DNA from 3 places in the Ohtaekwangia sp. genome. Region 3 is predicted to be linked to each of the others. Evidence: riboswitches for the same ligand, from Rfam matches in the RefSeq annotation. Region 3 holds a riboswitch; each other region holds the start of a gene.
The links. Region 3 has a riboswitch for S-adenosylmethionine ahead of V7Q33_RS17935 (phytanoyl-CoA dioxygenase family protein). Riboswitches for the same ligand answer to the same signal wherever they lie in the genome.
Positions count from the first base shown of each region.

Region 1: linked by a shared signal. The riboswitch ahead of metH (methionine synthase) and the one ahead of V7Q33_RS17935 (phytanoyl-CoA dioxygenase family protein) in region 3 are both predicted to bind S-adenosylmethionine.
Region 2: linked by a shared signal. The riboswitch ahead of V7Q33_RS14825 (O-acetylhomoserine aminocarboxypropyltransferase/cysteine synthase family protein) and the one ahead of V7Q33_RS17935 (phytanoyl-CoA dioxygenase family protein) in region 3 are both predicted to bind S-adenosylmethionine.

Region 1 is NZ_DAIQRQ010000003.1:120,561-126,558, reverse strand. Features, by position in the region: partial or broken gene metH (methionine synthase) at 1-2,375, opposite strand, end outside; SAM riboswitch class I at 2,428-2,548, opposite strand; gene V7Q33_RS02570 (Ppx/GppA phosphatase family protein) at 3,016-3,912, shown strand; gene V7Q33_RS02565 (outer membrane beta-barrel protein) at 3,918-4,742, opposite strand; gene V7Q33_RS02560 (PorP/SprF family type IX secretion system membrane protein) at 4,976-5,998, shown strand, end outside.
Region 2 is NZ_DAIQRQ010000035.1:38,583-44,580, reverse strand. Features, by position in the region: gene V7Q33_RS14835 (DinB family protein) at 83-535, shown strand; gene V7Q33_RS14830 (tetratricopeptide repeat-containing sensor histidine kinase) at 557-2,320, shown strand; SAM riboswitch class I at 2,441-2,558, shown strand; gene V7Q33_RS14825 (O-acetylhomoserine aminocarboxypropyltransferase/cysteine synthase family protein) at 2,838-4,160, shown strand; gene V7Q33_RS14820 (homoserine O-acetyltransferase family protein) at 4,234-5,280, shown strand; gene V7Q33_RS14815 (homoserine dehydrogenase) at 5,277-5,998, shown strand, end outside.
Region 3 is NZ_DAIQRQ010000052.1:1,794-7,791, forward strand. Features, by position in the region: gene V7Q33_RS17915 (RNA polymerase sigma factor) at 46-585, shown strand; gene V7Q33_RS17920 (HEAT repeat domain-containing protein) at 617-1,390, shown strand; gene V7Q33_RS17925 (DUF4097 family beta strand repeat-containing protein) at 1,565-2,326, shown strand; gene V7Q33_RS17930 (hypothetical protein) at 2,448-3,191, shown strand; SAM riboswitch class I at 3,443-3,555, shown strand; gene V7Q33_RS17935 (phytanoyl-CoA dioxygenase family protein) at 3,844-4,692, shown strand; gene V7Q33_RS17940 (ATP-grasp domain-containing protein) at 4,729-5,664, shown strand.

The DNA of each region.
Region 1 (5,998 bases), on a different contig from region 3:
CTGTAGCCATTAATATTTTGGCTGCCGTTTTATTAGTTGTGCCGTTCAGACGTTTTTCTTCTTCGAGGTAGGGCGTGAGGTACGCAACGGACTTCTTCATTACGCGGGCGCTCTTCACCACCTGCGGGAGAAACATTTTACCGGCACCAAAAAGGTCACCCACTACATTCATTCCGGCCATCAGCGGTCCTTCAATAACATGCAAAGGTCTGCCGTATTTGATGCGTGCTTCTTCTGTATCCTGATCTATAAAATCGATAACACCTTTTACCAGCGCATAGGTTATGCGTTCTTCTACGGTGCCTTTCCTCCACTCGTCATCCGTCTCTTTTTTCTTGGCCGATCCTTTTACCGTTTCTGCAAACTCCAGCAGGCGCTCGGTGGCATCGTCTCTGCGATTCAGCAGGACATCTTCTACACGCTCCAGCAGCTCTTTGTCGATCTCATCGTATACTTCCAGCATCGTTGGGTTTACAATACCCATGTCCATACCATTTTTTATAGCATGATACAGGAAGGCAGAGTGCATTGCTTCGCGCACTTTCTGATTTCCTCGAAAGCTGAACGACACGTTGCTTACACCACCACTCACATGTGCACCCGGTAAATTTTCGCGTATCCATTTGGTAGCACGAAAAAAATCAAGTGCGTAGTTACGGTGCTCTTCTATACCGGTAGCTACCGGAAATATATTCGGATCGAAAATGATATCCTCCGGAGGGAACTTTACTACGTTCACCATGATATCATAGGCGCGCTTGCAAATCGATATTCTTCGTTCGTATGTATCGGCTTGTCCCTGTTCATCGAATGCCATCACTACTACAGCAGCTCCATAGCGCTTCACCAGCTTTGCCTGACGAATAAATTCTTCTTCTCCTGATTTTAAGCTGATGGAGTTTACAATGCCTTTACCTTGCAGGCATTTCAATCCGGCTTCGATCACCTCCCACTTGGATGAATCGACCATTACGGGTATAACTGCAATCTCCGGTTCAGAAGCCATTAAGTTCAGATACTTGACCATGGCTGCTTTGGAGTCGAGCATCCCCTCATCCATGTTCACATCAATCACCTGCGCTCCACCCCTCACCTGGTCGAGTGCTACTTCCAATGCTTCTTCAAATTTATCTTCCTTAATCAGCTTCAGAAACTTTGCCGAACCTGTTACATTCGTTCGTTCTCCAATGTTAACAAAATTCGACTGCGGTGTAATTTCTATTGCTTCAAGGCCACTTAATTTCAATCTGTAATCCATGGGTGGGTCAATTATCAAAGCCTGCTTTCGCAGGATGTTGCTTTATTATTCGAGGTTAGCTTTCGACTATATATCGGATGATTTTTTTGTATATATATGACTATCAGTTTACAGTTTCTGCTACTGAAGTCTGTATTAGTCGTGGTTTATATTTAGCAGCTATGGATGCTATGAGTTTAATATGATCGGGTGTAGTGCCGCAGCAACCACCTACAATATTGATCAATCCTTCCTTGAGAAATACTTCAACCTGCGAACCCATCTCTTCGGGGGTTTGATCGTAATGTCCAAACTCATTGGGAAGCCCTGCATTTGGATACGCGCTCACAAAGAATGGCGCCTTCTCATTCAACACCTGTAGATACGGTCTCAACTGGCTCGCACCAAGCGCGCAGTTCAATCCTATACTTAACAATGGCACATGCGATACAGACACAAGGAACGCTTCTGTAGTTTGCCCGGATAATGTTCTTCCACTTGCATCGGTAATCGTTCCTGACACCATCACGGGTAACGTCTTGCCAATTTCATCAAACAACTCCTGTATCGCGAACAGGGCAGCCTTCACATTAAGTGTGTCAATAATCGTTTCCAGCAGCAGTATATCTGCGCCTCCGTCTATAAGACCTTTTGCCTGTTGCTTGAATGCAAGGGCAAGCTCATCGAACGTAATCGCTCTATAGCCCGGGTTATTTACATCCGGAGAAAGTGAAGCCGTCTTGTTGGTAGGCCCCATAGCACCGGCCACAAATCGCGGCTTGGACGGATCTTTTTTGGTATACTCATCTGCAACTTCTTTGGCAATCTTTGCAGAGTAATAGTTCAGGTCATATACCGCATCTTCCAGATGATAATCGGCCTGGGCAATGGTTGTACCACTAAACGTGTTGGTTTCGAGTATATCCGCACCTGCTTCCAGGTATTGACGATGTATTTCTTTAATAATGTCCGGACGCGTGATAGAAAGAACATCGTTATTTCCTTTCAGCGGAGACGGATGGTTTTTAAAACGCTCACCGCGAAAGTCTTCTTCTTCCAGCTTATACCGCTGAATCATCGTACCCATAGCACCATCGATTACGAGGATACGTTCTTTCAAAATGTCTTCGATTTTCATAAAGCCCTCCATAATTTGATATTCGCTATCCAGAGAGCCCGTAAGGTGGGTTTACTTATCTTTTCCACCACAAGTCAAGTATTTGTAGTGAAAGGGATTTAGCACAACATTCCTTCCGGAATAGGATGCTAAGACGTCATCGGGCCCAGTCCCTCAGTCTTTCTGGATAAGCAAGCACAAATAAAATGAATAGGAAGGAAACTACAAAACTTTAAAGCTGCGAGCTGCGATGCGTTAGCCGTTATCTGTTACACGTTAATCGAAGATGGCTTTCGTGTAGTGGAAAACAATTAACAAGGTAACGATGTGAAATTTTAATAACGAACAAGGAACATCAGTTAACGAATAGTTAAGGTTACCAAGTTAACTGTTACTTGGTGGAGTTTATAACGGTTAACCTGTAACAGTTAACGTGTAACCCATTCTTTCAGCAGGCGGCCCAAAACCTGTTGCCATTTCCCGCAAACGTTTATTGAAATTTAACTTTGCAGATTGCATCTCGAACGAATCATTTCATGATCTTTGCAATACCAAATTGTACCTCAGCCATGAACCAATATTCCACGGGTATTTGTAACCTCTCGTTTGTGTTAACGGCTCCGCTATCTGTACTTTATCCAGCATCTATACTCCGCGCCGAATGAAAATTGCCGCCATCGACATCGGTTCCAACGCTATACGCTTTCAGGTTTCTACTGTACTGACGAACGATAAAACACACCCGGTATTTAAAAAACTGGAATACATACGCTTTCCGCTTCGTTTGGGACACGATGTGTTCACTACTCAGCGCATCAGTGATAAAAGCATCAGCAAGTTCAAGAAGCTTATGAAAGCTTACAAATTGTTGTTGGAACTTTATGAGGTAGACAGCTATATGTTCTGCGCAACCTCGGCTATGCGCGAATCTGATAACGGAAGTGAATTAGCCGACCAGATACAGGAGGAATTTGGCATCACCATCAACATCATCGATGGCAACCGTGAAGCTGAGCTAATCAATCGGGCCATCAGCTCATACCTCACAGACGAAACATATCTCCATATTGATGTGGGTGGTGGCAGTACCGAGTTAAACTTGTACGCTGGCGGCAAAAAAATAAAAACCCGCTCTTTCAAGATTGGATCAGTACGTGTACTCGAGCAAATTGATTCTCCCCTCATGTGGCAAGACATGGAGCATTGGATCAAGGAACACGTTAAAGAAGAATACGGCAGAGTAACCGCAGTAGGAACCGGCGGTAACATCAGTAAGATATTTGAGCTTGCCCAGCTTAAACCGGGAAGTACCATGTCGATAAAGAAGGTAAAGCAAATCCGCGATATGGTGGAAGCGTATTCACTCGAAGACCGCATCTATAAATTACAGATGAACCCCGATCGTGCGGATGTAATTATACCGGCCAGCCATATATACCTTCAGGTAATGGAATGGGCGCATGCAGAATCTATACTTGTACCGGAAGTTGGTCTCAAAGATGGTATTATGCTTCATCTTTACGAGCAAAGTCTGATTCAACAAAAGCTGAATCTCTAAGTAAATTACTTCGGACGTCTCCGGTCGATAGTACTCTTTCCCTTCTTACGTTCTTCTACTTTCAGATCGATCAGGTAGGCAAGCGATATGCGGAATCCCTGGTTGCGTATTTTTTGTGTTTCACTAAAGGAACGAAATTCAGGACCGAACACACCATTGCTTTCTCTGCTTAGATATGAGTGTCCTAACTCGTAGCGCAACGTTAAGACCATTTCCCGATCACGCGCTGGTTCAAATAAGAATCCGGCTGTAAAGTTGAGTCCTAACTGTATACGGTTGGGATGTTGAATGACCATATCGGTTTCCTGAGCCGTTGCCGGATCTTTTCCAAACTTGATCTTCACGGGAATAACATATGAGTCTCCGCCATGAAATTCATGTGTGTCACCATTTTCAAAGGTTCCTTTTCCTCCCAGCCAGTAACTTACGTTTGGACCTATACCAAGTGAATATTTAAACGATTTTGTACCGATCGTACCTTTAAAATAAGCGGTATATACTAAAGGCATCTCGATATAGTTATACTTCAGCTTTAAAGCGAGGCCTTCAGGATCATTGGAAACATCTTTACCCCTTCTGGTCATATCCTTGCCCTTGGTTGAATAGATTAGTGACGTGTGCAAAAAGAATCGTTTACGCACTTTAAACGCGAGATGACCACCAATATGATACCCCATAACGGGTGTAACACGATACTGACTTTTCAAATCCTTGTCACCAAATGACGTCCAGGAATAATTGAAGCCTGCAACAGGACCTACCAATACCTGCGTGTATGCTTTGTAAGATAAAAATATAAGAATAAAAACACTTGCTAAACGTGCTCTCACGAACTTCCAGTTTTGAGGGTTAATTCTTTCTCTTTAAATGCCCAAAAATAGGGGTTTTCACTCAAGTTAGGCGATGAACAATTCTATTAAACCAAAAAAACGCTGTATATTCGTGAGTTTTCTGTAAACTGACTTTTTAAACTGATACAATTCACTCTAATGTTAGTTCATTTGTACTTGCGCGCACAAACTTAGAGTGGCTTTTAAGCAAAGGCCCATATTAATGGACGGGAATGCGATATTTTTTTAACTCACTTATCAGCCTTCTATGCTTGGTGTGTGGATATACTGTATCTGCACAGAACTACCCTGTTTACAATAATTTCTTTGTTAATCCATATTTGTACAATCCTGCAGAGGCCATTACCGACTATACGTACATATACGCATTGCATCGTCAGCAATGGACGGGTATCGAGGGGGCGCCTCAATTATCTACACTGACTTTCAATACGATGATCAATGAAAGTCGCGCGGGTGTTGGAGGAAAAATATCATCCTACAAACGAGGGCTTCTCAATACAACAGATTTCACCTTGTCGTATGCTTACGCGATGCCGGTAGGGCAAAAAAACTGGCTGATGTTCGGACTATCAGGAGGCGCTATCAGTAATTCGATTGATGTAAATAAAATCACTGACCCCAACGATCCTGCTATTGCCAATTATGCTGCCAACAACATGCAACCGGTATCGAGTTTTGGTCTTCTCTATCGCTCTGGCTCCGGTATAAATATAGGGCTCTCACTTCCCCAATTATTTCCATCCAAGTTCAATAGCGATGCCAGCTTTAATATTACAACGGTATCACCAACTGACAATGTTTTCTTCACGATCTACTACAAGAAGAAAGTTGAGAGCAAAATTGTAAGTAAAACGAGAGGTGGCGTGAAGCGAAAAGTGAAATCAAAGGAAACCATCGCCCCGTTAGAGCTGTACTTTAACTACAAGTATTCCAAGTTCGGCACAAGCCAGTTCGAGTTGTTGGGAAAACTCAATCTGTCGGAAAACTTCTGGGTGGGTGCCTCTTATCGGTTGCCCTACGGGTACACGGCCAACCTCGGCCTTAAAGTAAACCGGTTCATATTAGGATATTCTTATGAACCCGGAGGCCAGCCTGCAAGTGGTTTTTCTCAGGGCACACATGAAGTAATATTGGGAGTGAAACTAGGCACAGCTAAGAAATTTAAACGCGCAGCACCTGTACTGCGTTCTACACTTACACGTTCTCCTAACGAGAAGCACACAGCCCGCTTC
Region 2 (5,998 bases), on a different contig from region 3:
AGTGAAAATATTTAGCATGCTTTTTACATGGACAGAGTCTTTTAAAACAGATTAATGTATTTTTATCTGTCAATGGTCATGTATGGAAAGTGAAATCCTTCATTTAGCACACGCGCTGCAAAACACATTCGAAAAAAATGCGTGGCATGGCCCTGCTGTGAAAGAAGTATTAGCGGATATTACTCCACAGCAAGCGCACCATCGCCTTCCCGCAACTCATAGCATTATCGAGTTGGTTGCACATATGACTGCCTGGCGTACGTTTGTAACGCATAGGCTGCGGGGCGATACAGATTATAAAGTAAGTGATGAACAGAATTTTCCTACACTATCAGATTGGAATATAGTGGTACGCAATCTGGAAGAAAGCCAGGCCGCTCTTTTGCAGGCACTGTTACAATTTCCGCAACAGCGGCTGGATGAAAAAATTTCTCCTGGAGAATATAACTATACATTTTACACGTTGTTATCTGGAATTATACACCACGATCTATACCACCTGGGGCAGATCGTTCTCCTGAAGAAAACGATATGAAAGGTTAACAGGATGGAGCGAATGGGTACGACTGACGTTAAACTGGAAGAAGGAAAGGCTTTGTTACGCGAGGCATTTGCATGCCGCATCAACAATCTTCAAAAAAGTATAGCCCTGGCAGAACAGGTTGTAAAACTGGGCGAACAGGCCGACAGCAGCGAGCTTTGTGCGTTGGCCAAAAATCAACTGGCACTGTATCACATGATACTCGGTGAGCATCAAAAATCATTGTCGAATGCAGAAGAAGCACTAACGTTCTTTGACTCACATCACGATCTTAAAGGCATCGGTGACGCCAAATATGCCATTGCCGGTGTGCACTACAAAACTGACAATTTTCATTTGGGGTTAATCTTCCTGCTCGATTGCCTTTTTTTATATCGCAAGATCAGCGACCACTATAACGAAGCGAGGGTACTGAAATCGCTGGGTACGATCTACGAATACCTCGATGATCAGGAAAATGCCATTGACTCGTACCTGAGCTCTGTTGCCGCCAGTAAATTAGCGGGCGACCCTACGCTGGAGTCTAATGCTTACAACCCGTTATCCGGTATATATCTCAAACGCGGTCTGCACGACCTGGCGCTCGCTACTATAGAAAAAAGCATTTCACTAAAAGAGCAAACGAACGATGTGCGCGGACTCGCCTTTGCGCTCTACGGCCGGGGAAAAGTATTTATCAAGCTTAAACGCTTTGACGAAGCCCTGCAGGATCTCAACCATTGTTTGAAAATACAGCTTGAGGTTGGCGACAAGTTAGGCATAGCCATGGCCTATAATAAATTAGGTGTGTTAATGCATGAGCTGCGTCAATTTGAAGAGGCACGAAAATTACTTTTGCTCGCACAACAGGTGGCCGATCAGTATAACATCCGGGTTATACGCTACAAATCGGTATATAATCTGCACCATGTTGCCAAAAGCGAAGGTAAATTAGATGAGGCGTTGCATTTTCTGGAGCAGTATATACACATCAAGGAAGCGATTATTGCCACGGATACACACAAAACAGTAAAGAGTTATGAAGCAATATCGAAAGTAAAGGTATTGGAGCTTGAAGCAGAGATACAACGTAGCAAAACCGAGATCATCGAAAAGAAAAATGCAGAACTCGATTCATTTTTTTACCGGGTATCGCACGATTTGAAAGGACCTATATCTTCTTTGCTTGGCTTGAACAACCTGATGAAGTATGAGGTAAAAGATGAAAAGCTGCAGAAGTATATAGATATGTATCAATCACAGATTCTGCGTATCGATAACATTGTGCTTGATCTCATCAACCTCACACGGATGAATCATGCGGAAGTAAACAAAACAAAGATCGATTTTGAAACACTGCTGCACGACTGTATTAACACCTATCAATTTCTCGACAACTTCAAACGCATATCATTTAAAATAGAGATCGAGCCCAACCTGGAATTTTACTCAGAATGGGCCATAGTAAATACTATTTTACAGAATCTCATTGAAAATGCGATCAAGTATTCCATGCCTGATAAGGAGCCAATTGTTCACATTTCCATTGCGCGTGATGAGCAATCACTGATCATTATTGTCACGGATAATGGCATTGGTATAGATCCACTATTGCAGACGAAAGTGTTCAATATGTTCTTCCGCGCCAACGACCGTGTGGAGGGAACCGGCCTTGGGCTATATATACTAAAGCGTGCGGTAGAGCGGCTTCACGGCGATGTATCGTTTAAAAGTGAAGTTTTTCAGGGAACATCTTTTACGGTAAAACTGCCATTTTTTGGCCGCCAGTCTATACTGTAAGGCATTTACTAACGGTTGTATGCAGTTATAACAAAAAAAATTTTCCGGTCGGGCTTGGAAACAACTTTTTCAGGCTCTACGTTTGTGACATCAAAGTCGAATAAGCACTCTTGCTTGATCGATTTATAAAGAAGCGCGGAGAGACAGGCTCTGAGAAGCGCTAGCAACCACTCCCAACAGGGAAAAGGTGCTAAATCCTGACTCCGGTGTGGATGGTCCACGCCGGGAAATATAAACCGATGAAAATGAAAAGCATCATCAACAACATCATTTCAGGAAAAGGCTTGCATAGCCTTCGTGCTTATTTATCCGAGACATTCAACATCATCATTCGTAATTTCATTTGCATGTGCGCCAACAACGCGTGTTGTTGCACGTGCTGTTGCTGTTAATCTTTAAGCGCACCGCTTTCAGCAACACACTAGCCTCACGATCTGCCAGGTGACAGGCACGGTTACGGCTACATCAAAAATTCTTTTTCTTAAAACAATTACGACAACCCAACAAATATATAGTTATGTCAAATTTACATTTCGAAACCCTTCAATTACATGCAGGCCAGGAGATTGATCCCACCACCCGCTCCCGTGCTGTGCCCATTTATCAGACTACGTCCTATACATTCAAAGACTCTGAACATGGCGCTAATCTTTTTGCCTTGAAAGAATTCGGCAACATCTACACGCGCATCATGAACCCCACCACAGATGTTTTTGAAAAACGTATTGCAGCGTTGGAAGGCGGAGTAGCTGCACTGGCTACCGGCTCCGGGCAAGCTGCACAATTTCTTGCCTTGAATAACATTCTGCAGGCAGGCGACAATTTTGTTTCTACTTCATTTCTTTATGGCGGCACGTACAACCAATTTAAAGTTGCTTTCAAGCGACTGGGTATAGAAGTGCGTTTTGCAGAAGGCGATAAAGCAGAAGCATTTGAAAAACTGATCGACAAAAAAACAAAGGCATTGTTTCTTGAAACGATTGGTAACCCCGGTTTTAATATACCCGACTTCGAAGCGATTGCTGCGGTTGCCCGCAAGCATGATCTGCCATTGATAGTAGACAATACATTTGGTGCTGCCGGATATTTATTCCGCCCGATTGAGCATGGAGCCAATGTAGTGGTTGAATCTGCTACGAAGTGGATTGGTGGCCACGGCACCTCTATAGGCGGAGTTATTGTAGATGGAGGGAACTATAATTGGGGCAATGGAAAATTCCCGCAGTTCACAGAACCATCGGAAGGTTATCATGGCTTGAAATTCTGGGAAGTATTCGGTGAAGGAAATCCTCTTGGTTTACCGAATATAGCCTTCATCATCCGCACACGCGTAGAAGGTCTTCGCGACTTCGGCCCCTCACTGAGTCCTTTCAACTCATTCCTGTTACTGCAAGGTTTGGAAACACTTTCCCTGCGCGTGCAACGCTCTGTTGACAATGCGCTTGCCTTGGCACAATGGCTTGAACAACACGATCTGGTGGAGAGTGTAAATTATCCGGGCCTTACCAGCAGCACCTATCACAAGCTCGCTAAAAAATATTTACGCAATGGCTTCGGCGCTGTGCTCTCTTTCACATTAAAAGGCACCAAAGAACACACCGCTAAATTTGTAGACAGCCTGAAGCTCGTAAGCCATCTGGCAAACGTAGGCGATGCAAAAACACTGATTATACAGCCTTCGGCCACTACGCATCAGCAATTAACCGAAGAAGAGCAAATCACAGCAGGTGTATTGCCAACATTATTAAGAATCTCTGCAGGGATAGAACATATAGACGATATCAAAGCCGATCTGCAGCAGGCGTTTGAGAAAGTATACCAGGGCGAATTAGTATCCTAGTTTAAGTTTTAAATAAGCATCCGTCCTCTCTCCTTTACCGGAGAGAGGGAGCGGATGAAGCACTGCCACCACCATGGAAAAACACGATCACACCTTTCATTATCATCATCCATTTGAATTGGAGTCGGGCAACATACTTCCCGGCTTTCAGCTGAAATATACCACACTCGGTAAACTCAACCACGACCGCTCTAACATTGTATGGGTATGCCATGCTTTAACCGGCAGTTCTGATTTTACGGATTGGTGGGGTGATCTGTTCCGTGCCGGAAGTGCTTTCGATCCTAAAGATCATTTCATTATCTGTGCGAATATATTGGGTGGATGTTATGGATCTACCGGGCCTCTTTCAATCAACCCCGAAACCGGCAAACCATTCTACCACAGCTTTCCGCTGATCACCAACCGCGATGTAGTTCGCGCGTTCGATCTTCTTCGTCAGGAATTGCAGATCGAGAAGGTATATACCTTATTGGGTGGATCGCTCGGCGGACAGCAGGTAGTGGAGTGGGCAATACAACAACCTGAAGTTTTTGAGTATATAATTCCCATGGCGTGCAACGCATTCCATTCTCCATGGGGTATAGCATTCAATGAAGCACAGCGATTGGCTATAGAGGCTGATCCTACGTGGAAAGAGAATGATATACGTGCCGGATCAGAAGGACTCAAGGCAGCACGCGCCATCGGGATGATCTCGTACCGTTACTATGAAACATTCAACCAGACACAAGCTGAAAAGACCAACGACAAACTGGATGAATATCGTGCGGCTACCTATCAGCGTTACCAGGGACAAAAACTGGTAAACCGTTTCAATGCATTTTCTTATTGGACGCTTTCTAAAATTATGGACAGCCATAATGTAGGGAGAAGCCGTGCCGGTATAAAAGAAGCTTTGCATACTATAAAAGCCAAGACACTGGTCGTAGCCATCGATACAGATTTTCTTTTCCCGGTAGGCGAGCAGAAATTTCTTGCGGAAAATATACCACAGGCGCAATACGCTGAACTTACGTCACTGTATGGGCACGATGGATTTTTAGTAGAGTTCGAGCAATTGGACACGATCATAAAACAGTTTTATCAACAGAGAAAATTTAGCACGGTATTATCATGAGAAGAAAATTGAAGTTAGGTCTCTTTGGATTCGGATGTGTGGGTCAGGGTCTGTATCACGTTTTGCATGAAACACATGGTGGTGTTCAGGCAGAGATCAAAAAAGTTTGTGTAAAGAGTAAAAACAAAACACGTCCGGTAAAGGATGATTTCTTTACGTTCGATAAAGAAGAAATTCTGAATGACGCAGAGATCGATGTAGTAGTTGAGCTGATCGATGATGCAAACGCTGCTTACGAAATTGTAAAAACCGCACTGGAACGCGGAAAGGCTGTAGTAACGGCCAATAAAAAAATGCTGGCCGAACATCTTGAGGAAATATATAATCTCCAACAGAAATACGGCAAGCCTGTTTTGTATGAAGGTGCTGTTTGCGGAAGTATACCCATTCTCCGTAACCTGGAAGAATATTACGACAATGATTTATTAAACAGCATTGAAGGTATATTTAACGGCTCGACCAACTATATATTAACAAAGGTTTTCGATGAGAAGAAGACCTATGCCGATGCCCTGAAGAAAGCGCAGGAGCTTGGCTTTGCCGAAAGCGACCCCAGCCTCGATGTAAAAGGATATGACCCAAAGTATAAACTGGTAATCGCGATAGCGCATACATTCGGTTTATTCACAAAACCGGAAGATGTAATTAATATAGGCATCGATAAAATCTCTGACCTTGATCTGAAATTTGCCCGCGACAATAATTATACTATAAAACT
Region 3 (5,998 bases):
ACGCGGGCTGTAACTAACACGAAATTGACAAAAAGAGCATTTCTGATGACTGACGAACTACTTATGGAGGCCGTGAAAAACGGTGATCTTCAGCAGGCTTCTGTTCTTTTTGAACGCTATAACAAGCGAATTTTCAATTTCCTGGCGCGCATGACAATGGACCGTGCACTGGCCGAAGATCTTACGCAAAATGTTTTCCTGCGCATGATCAAATACAGGAGCAGCTATAGAGAAGGCGCGCGGTTTCAGTCATGGATATACCAGGTAGCCCGGAATATATTTTCCGATCACTACCAGGCGCATAAGAACAAGTTCTCTGATTTTGTTGACGTGGAAAAAGTAAGCGATAATCTATACGACCCCGATGAAAGCCAGCGCATCGATGAGCAGGAGCAACTGCTGCAACGGTCGATGGCCATGCTTAGCGAAGAACAACGCGAGCTGTTGGTATTGACGCGCTTTCAGCACATGAAATACGAAGAGGTCGCTGTGATTATGGATACTACGGTGGCCAATATTAAAGTAAAAGTGCATCGAGCAATACTGAAACTGCGCGAACACTACTTTGAACTCGAAAAGATTTAATGAATATATACCCGCAAGAGGCTGAAAGTATATGAATAAGGAAACACTGGAAACGCTTTTGATCGACTATATCGATGGACGGCTTACACGCGAAGAGAGATTTCAGGTGGAGCAGGAATTGGTAAAGAATCCGGAAGCATTCAAGCTATATGAGCAACTGAAGGAAGTGATTCATGCAATGGACCAATCGCCCAAGCTGGAGCCTTCCGCTATACTGGCATCTTCTTTCTCTAAGCAGCTGCAGGATGAGATTGCAGCGAACAAGAAGACCAACGTATTCTTTATGCAGCCCGCCTTTTACCGCGTGGCAGCAGCAGTAGCCTTGCTGGTGATTGGTGGTGGCATGGGATACTGGATTAGTAAATATCAGCGCCAGCAGGAACAACTCGCGGTGATTCAAAAACAAATGGAAGAAACAAAGTTGATGATGATGTCGATGCTCGAAAACGAGCAGTCGGCAAGCCAGCGGGTGCTGGGTGCAACGGTAGCGCTGAAGCTTGACAAGACTGACCAGGATATTATCAACGCCCTCAGAACTGCTCTCAACGAAGATCCCAATACCAACGTGCGTCTTGCAGCCCTGGATGCGCTGAATAAGTTTAACAAAGAACCGTATGTGCGCTCACTGCTGATCAGTTCACTGTCGTCACAGAAAGATCCGAATGTGCAGATCGCACTCATTCGCATACTGGTGGAAATGAAAGCTCAAGGAGCTGTAAAAGAACTGCAACGCATTACCACCGATGATGAGATGCTGAAAGAAGTGAAGGACGAAGCGCACGCGGGATTGTTGAAGCTTTCTTAGTTTAAGGTTTAAGGTTAAAAGTTTAATGCTCAAGGTTTAGGGTTGAGCTTTCCACTTTCAGCCTTCGGCTAAAATATAGTTACAGGTATATACGTGTATCCGGAACAAGGCTATACCAGGTAAACTACACATGTTTATAGTTCAGAAAAGAAAAAAATAAAACACATTATAACAATGAAAAACGTATTGGCAACGGTAGCCCTGGCGCTTGTCGCGGGGTTGGTTCAGGCTCAGGAATATAAAGTAGCGAAAAGCACCGGCCGTCTCGAAATTAAAGAAGTAAATAATGTAGAGATTGAGGGGTATAGCGGCAACGAGATCATTTTTACTTCGCGTAGCGGTAAGCGCGAAAACGATGAGCGTGCGAAAGGTCTGCGTTCCATCAGCGGCATGGGCCTGGAAGATAACTCCGGCCTTGGATTATCGGTAGTTGATAAAGGAAACGTAATCGAAGTGCAGCAGCTCAAAAAAATGGATGGTCCTGATATTACCATCAAAGTTCCCAAAGGTGTTGTAGTATCTTATACCCACACATCGCCCTATGGTCAGAATATAGAGATCAAAAATTTTGAAGGCGAGATTGAAGTATCAACACTGCACAATGGTGTAACGCTTACTAATACCACCGGGCCGATGACGATAAAAACAGTTCATGGTGACATTGATGCATCGCTTAGTCCCAACATCAAAAATCCTATATCCATTGTATCAGTACATGGCCACGTAGATGTAGCGCTGCCGGTGGGCACCAAGGCGAATATGAAATTGAGTACGGTATACGGTGAAATCTTTGTCGATCCGGATTTCAAAATCGAGATAGACAAGGCAGGCAACATGATCAAATATAGCGACAACATTACCGGCAAGCTCAACGGTGGTGGACTAGAGATCAACCTCTCTTCTACACACAACAATATTTATCTGCGCAAAAAGTAGCACACTCGGCGCTGACAGCCTAAGACATGCTTAAATCTGTATCTCTTCTTTCCCGGAAGGAAGACTGGAAGGCAACACCCCAAACTGTCAGCGTTTTTTAATCCAATAAAAATACTTTGCTATGAAAATCAATGTATTATTCATCATCGCAGCGCTCACCCTTCCGATAAAAGAATATGCACAAACCGCCATCAATAAGTCCATCGCTGTGCAGCCGGGCCAAAAGATCGCGATGCACTTTGATTACCCGGAGCTGATCCGCGTTACCACCTGGGACAAGAATGAGATATCCGTACAGGGAACGGTGAGTATAAACGGTGGCGAAAGTGACGATGCTTTTACCCTGGAAACATCCACAACGGGCAATACCGTTACTGTGCGTAACGAGATTGCCAATATGAAGAATCTTCCCAAACGATATACTATATATGATGGTGCACAGAAAATAGTATTCAAGAACCAGGAAGAGCTCAGGAAATACCAGGACCAGAACGGTAAGAGTAAATTTGACCGGATGAGTTGTGGTATTGACATGGAAATATTTCTGGAGATTAAAGTTCCACGCAACATGGAGACACGCATCGAGTCGATTTATGGAGTTGTTGAGATCAAATCATTTACAGGTCCGCTAACGGTAGCCGCTACCTATGGTGCCGTAGATGCTTCACTCTCTGAAAGTGCCACCGGTGAGCTGACAGCGGAAACTAATTATGGAGAGATTTATACAAACCTCAGCGCCAAATTTGGAGGCGATGTTTCGAAGAATGAAAACTTCCACACATACGTATCAGCAAAACCCGGTAACGGCCCGCGCTATAGTTTCGAATCGAAATACGGCAATGTATACCTGCGCAAGGCCAATTAACCAACCCATGTTTGCAGCATACTATATTCATTGAGAAGGTTTGGGTTAGATCTATTCATGAACCATTAGCGATGCTGCATCATTTCAGGAGTAAGAGCCTGCCGCCTGGCAGGCTCTTCTGTTTTACGTCAACGTATTAAACATTAACCTTATCCGGCTGACAAAAAAATTTTCACAAAAATGTTGTGCATTAAAATTCAATACCTACATTTGTCTATCGATTTAGTAGACAAATCAATTACACCAAATTGATTTTATACAGAAGAGGGAAGAGAATAGGCTCAATGAACCTCTAGCAACCTACCGGCCGTGAGGGCCGAAAAGGTGCTAAATCCTACCAATAAAAAAATTGGAACTATAAAATTTAACGTAATATGAAACACAGGAAAAATTTCTTCGTTCGTAGTAACATGTCCCCGCAGGCTATCAACATGAACCCCCGAATGTGCAACTGCTGTTGTTGTTGATTCAGTCTATCCTTTATCCCCTATATAGTTTATTGAACAGTTCTACTCTGAAAGAGCAGGCATCGGTATGAGTATGTCTTTTCGTTAAACCAAGAGCAAACACGAAAAGCAGAAAAGTAAACGCCCATTCAATACTATGTAAACACGGAACATTAAACATCGAACACCTTAAATATTTAAACATCATGGCTACTTATAAAAAATTCACTTTCGAAGGCACATTAACAAAAGAACAAATTGACTTCTTCCAGAAGAATGGCTTCATTCACTTTGAAAACTATGCATCACGCGAAACGGTTGAAGAGATTATACACTCTACCGAGCAGGTGCAACGCCGCTGGGTTGAAAACAATGTGCAGAAAATAAATGGTGTGCCCATTAAATATGGTGTGGATGAAAATGGTAAAACCATTGTACAACGCTTTGCCTTTACCAATCAACATAGTGAGGCGGTAAAAAACTTCGCTAACAATTCGGCCCTGCAGGCTTTGAAAGTATTAATGCCGGAAGGTGCACGCCTCGGGCTGGAAGAAAAAGACGGAGTCGTATTCAATCATTATGTAAATACGGAAGGCAGTAACTTCTATCACATGGGATGGCATACCGATAGTGCCCGGGATATTTTCTACGGTAAAAAAGTAGCCCCCATGCTGAACATCGGTTTTTACCTGGACGATTCTTCTGCCGATAAAGGCGGGCTGCGCGTATTGCCAGGCACACACAAACAAGGGCTTTGGGATTTACTCTTCCGTAAAAAATATTATTTAAATAATTACGATGACAAGAACGAAGTGCTGGTCGATGCAAAGGCTGGCGACTTGGTTATTCATGACGGAAGAATATGGCACCGTGTAGCTCCTTCTCCCCTTACCGGTGCTGCAAGCCGCAGACGCGTAATGTATATACCGATGATCGTTGGAAAATATAACCCGAAGACGGAGAAGAGCAGCACACCACTATATCTGCACCTTTTACCGCTGGTAGGCAGTAAAAAACATAAGAACCTGATACCTGCTTTTCGAAAAGCGGCATAAATTCTGATGTGTTACCGACTAATTAAAACTACAACCATGCATTCATTTTTTGAAAAACCAATCGGCATTATTTACGCACACCCCGAACAATACAATCCGCTGTTTGAAAAATTATACAGCAGAGGTATTGCATTTGAAACGATAAACCCCGCAGACCATTTATATGATCCTGCTCAATACGAAGTGCCTTACAGTCTTGTATTCAACGATATGAGCTCGCCTCCCTACTTTACACACAACGCATTGGGTATAGCACAAACGACAGAGTATGTAAAGCATGTAGAGAAATTGAATGGCACGATTAACAGCAGCAAAGTGATGAACGGATCGCGTGCTACAGAAATACTCAGCACCAAATCGCGACAGCTTTCGGTGTTTGCATCGTTGGGAATACCATTTCCAAAAACACGTATCGTAAGCAGCATTGACCAACTGCTTGCAACGGGGAATGAGCTGAGCTTTCCGATCCTGCTCAAGAGTAACGGACTGAATGATCACATTACAACCACACGCTTCGACTCGTTCAGCGCGCTTGTGAATGCAATCATCAACGACACGTTACCAGTATATGGCGACAAGTCATTTGTAATACAGGAGTATATATCACCGAAAGGGAATTATATTGTGCGGGCAGAGATTCTGAAGGGCGAGTTGCTGTATGCTTCAAAAGTATACCATGCCGGCGACCAGGCAGATGCATGGTCGATCGAAGTAAAGTCGAGCGTCTTTACGCCATCGCTGGAAATCACTCAAGCGATCGAAAAAGTAGCACATGCTTCATTGCTGGACACTGGTAGTATCGAATATGTTGTTGATCGCAAAAGTAACAAAGTATATTTCTATTCGATACGTCCTCACACCAGTACCTTCAGCACCATTACAGAAGGCCTGTCATTTAATCCATTCGACCGCATTACCGATTACCTTGAGCAGCGCCTACAGAAAATAAAAGAAATAGCGCTTACGATTTAATCAAAAATTATTTCTGCGATGCTTGGAGGTAATCATTTCAAAGTTATATTTGTCTATAGATTTGATAGACTTAATACAAATCGTTGTGAATAAACTATACTGGCAGCCGTTTAACCTGACGGCTACCGGCAAGTGTAAGGATCTGCAAGCTATCGATCCCTACGCTTTACACGGCTTCCGGATGCACCGGTCTTAAAAGATTTTTTGGTGGAATTTCTCGAAAGACACTGGTGCATTCCGTAGCCACCAAGTACATGTTGTTGCCGTGCGCTTCCGTCTATCCTCGTTTTTGTTTATACATCCTCATCATCGTTGCAGCGTTATACCTATTACA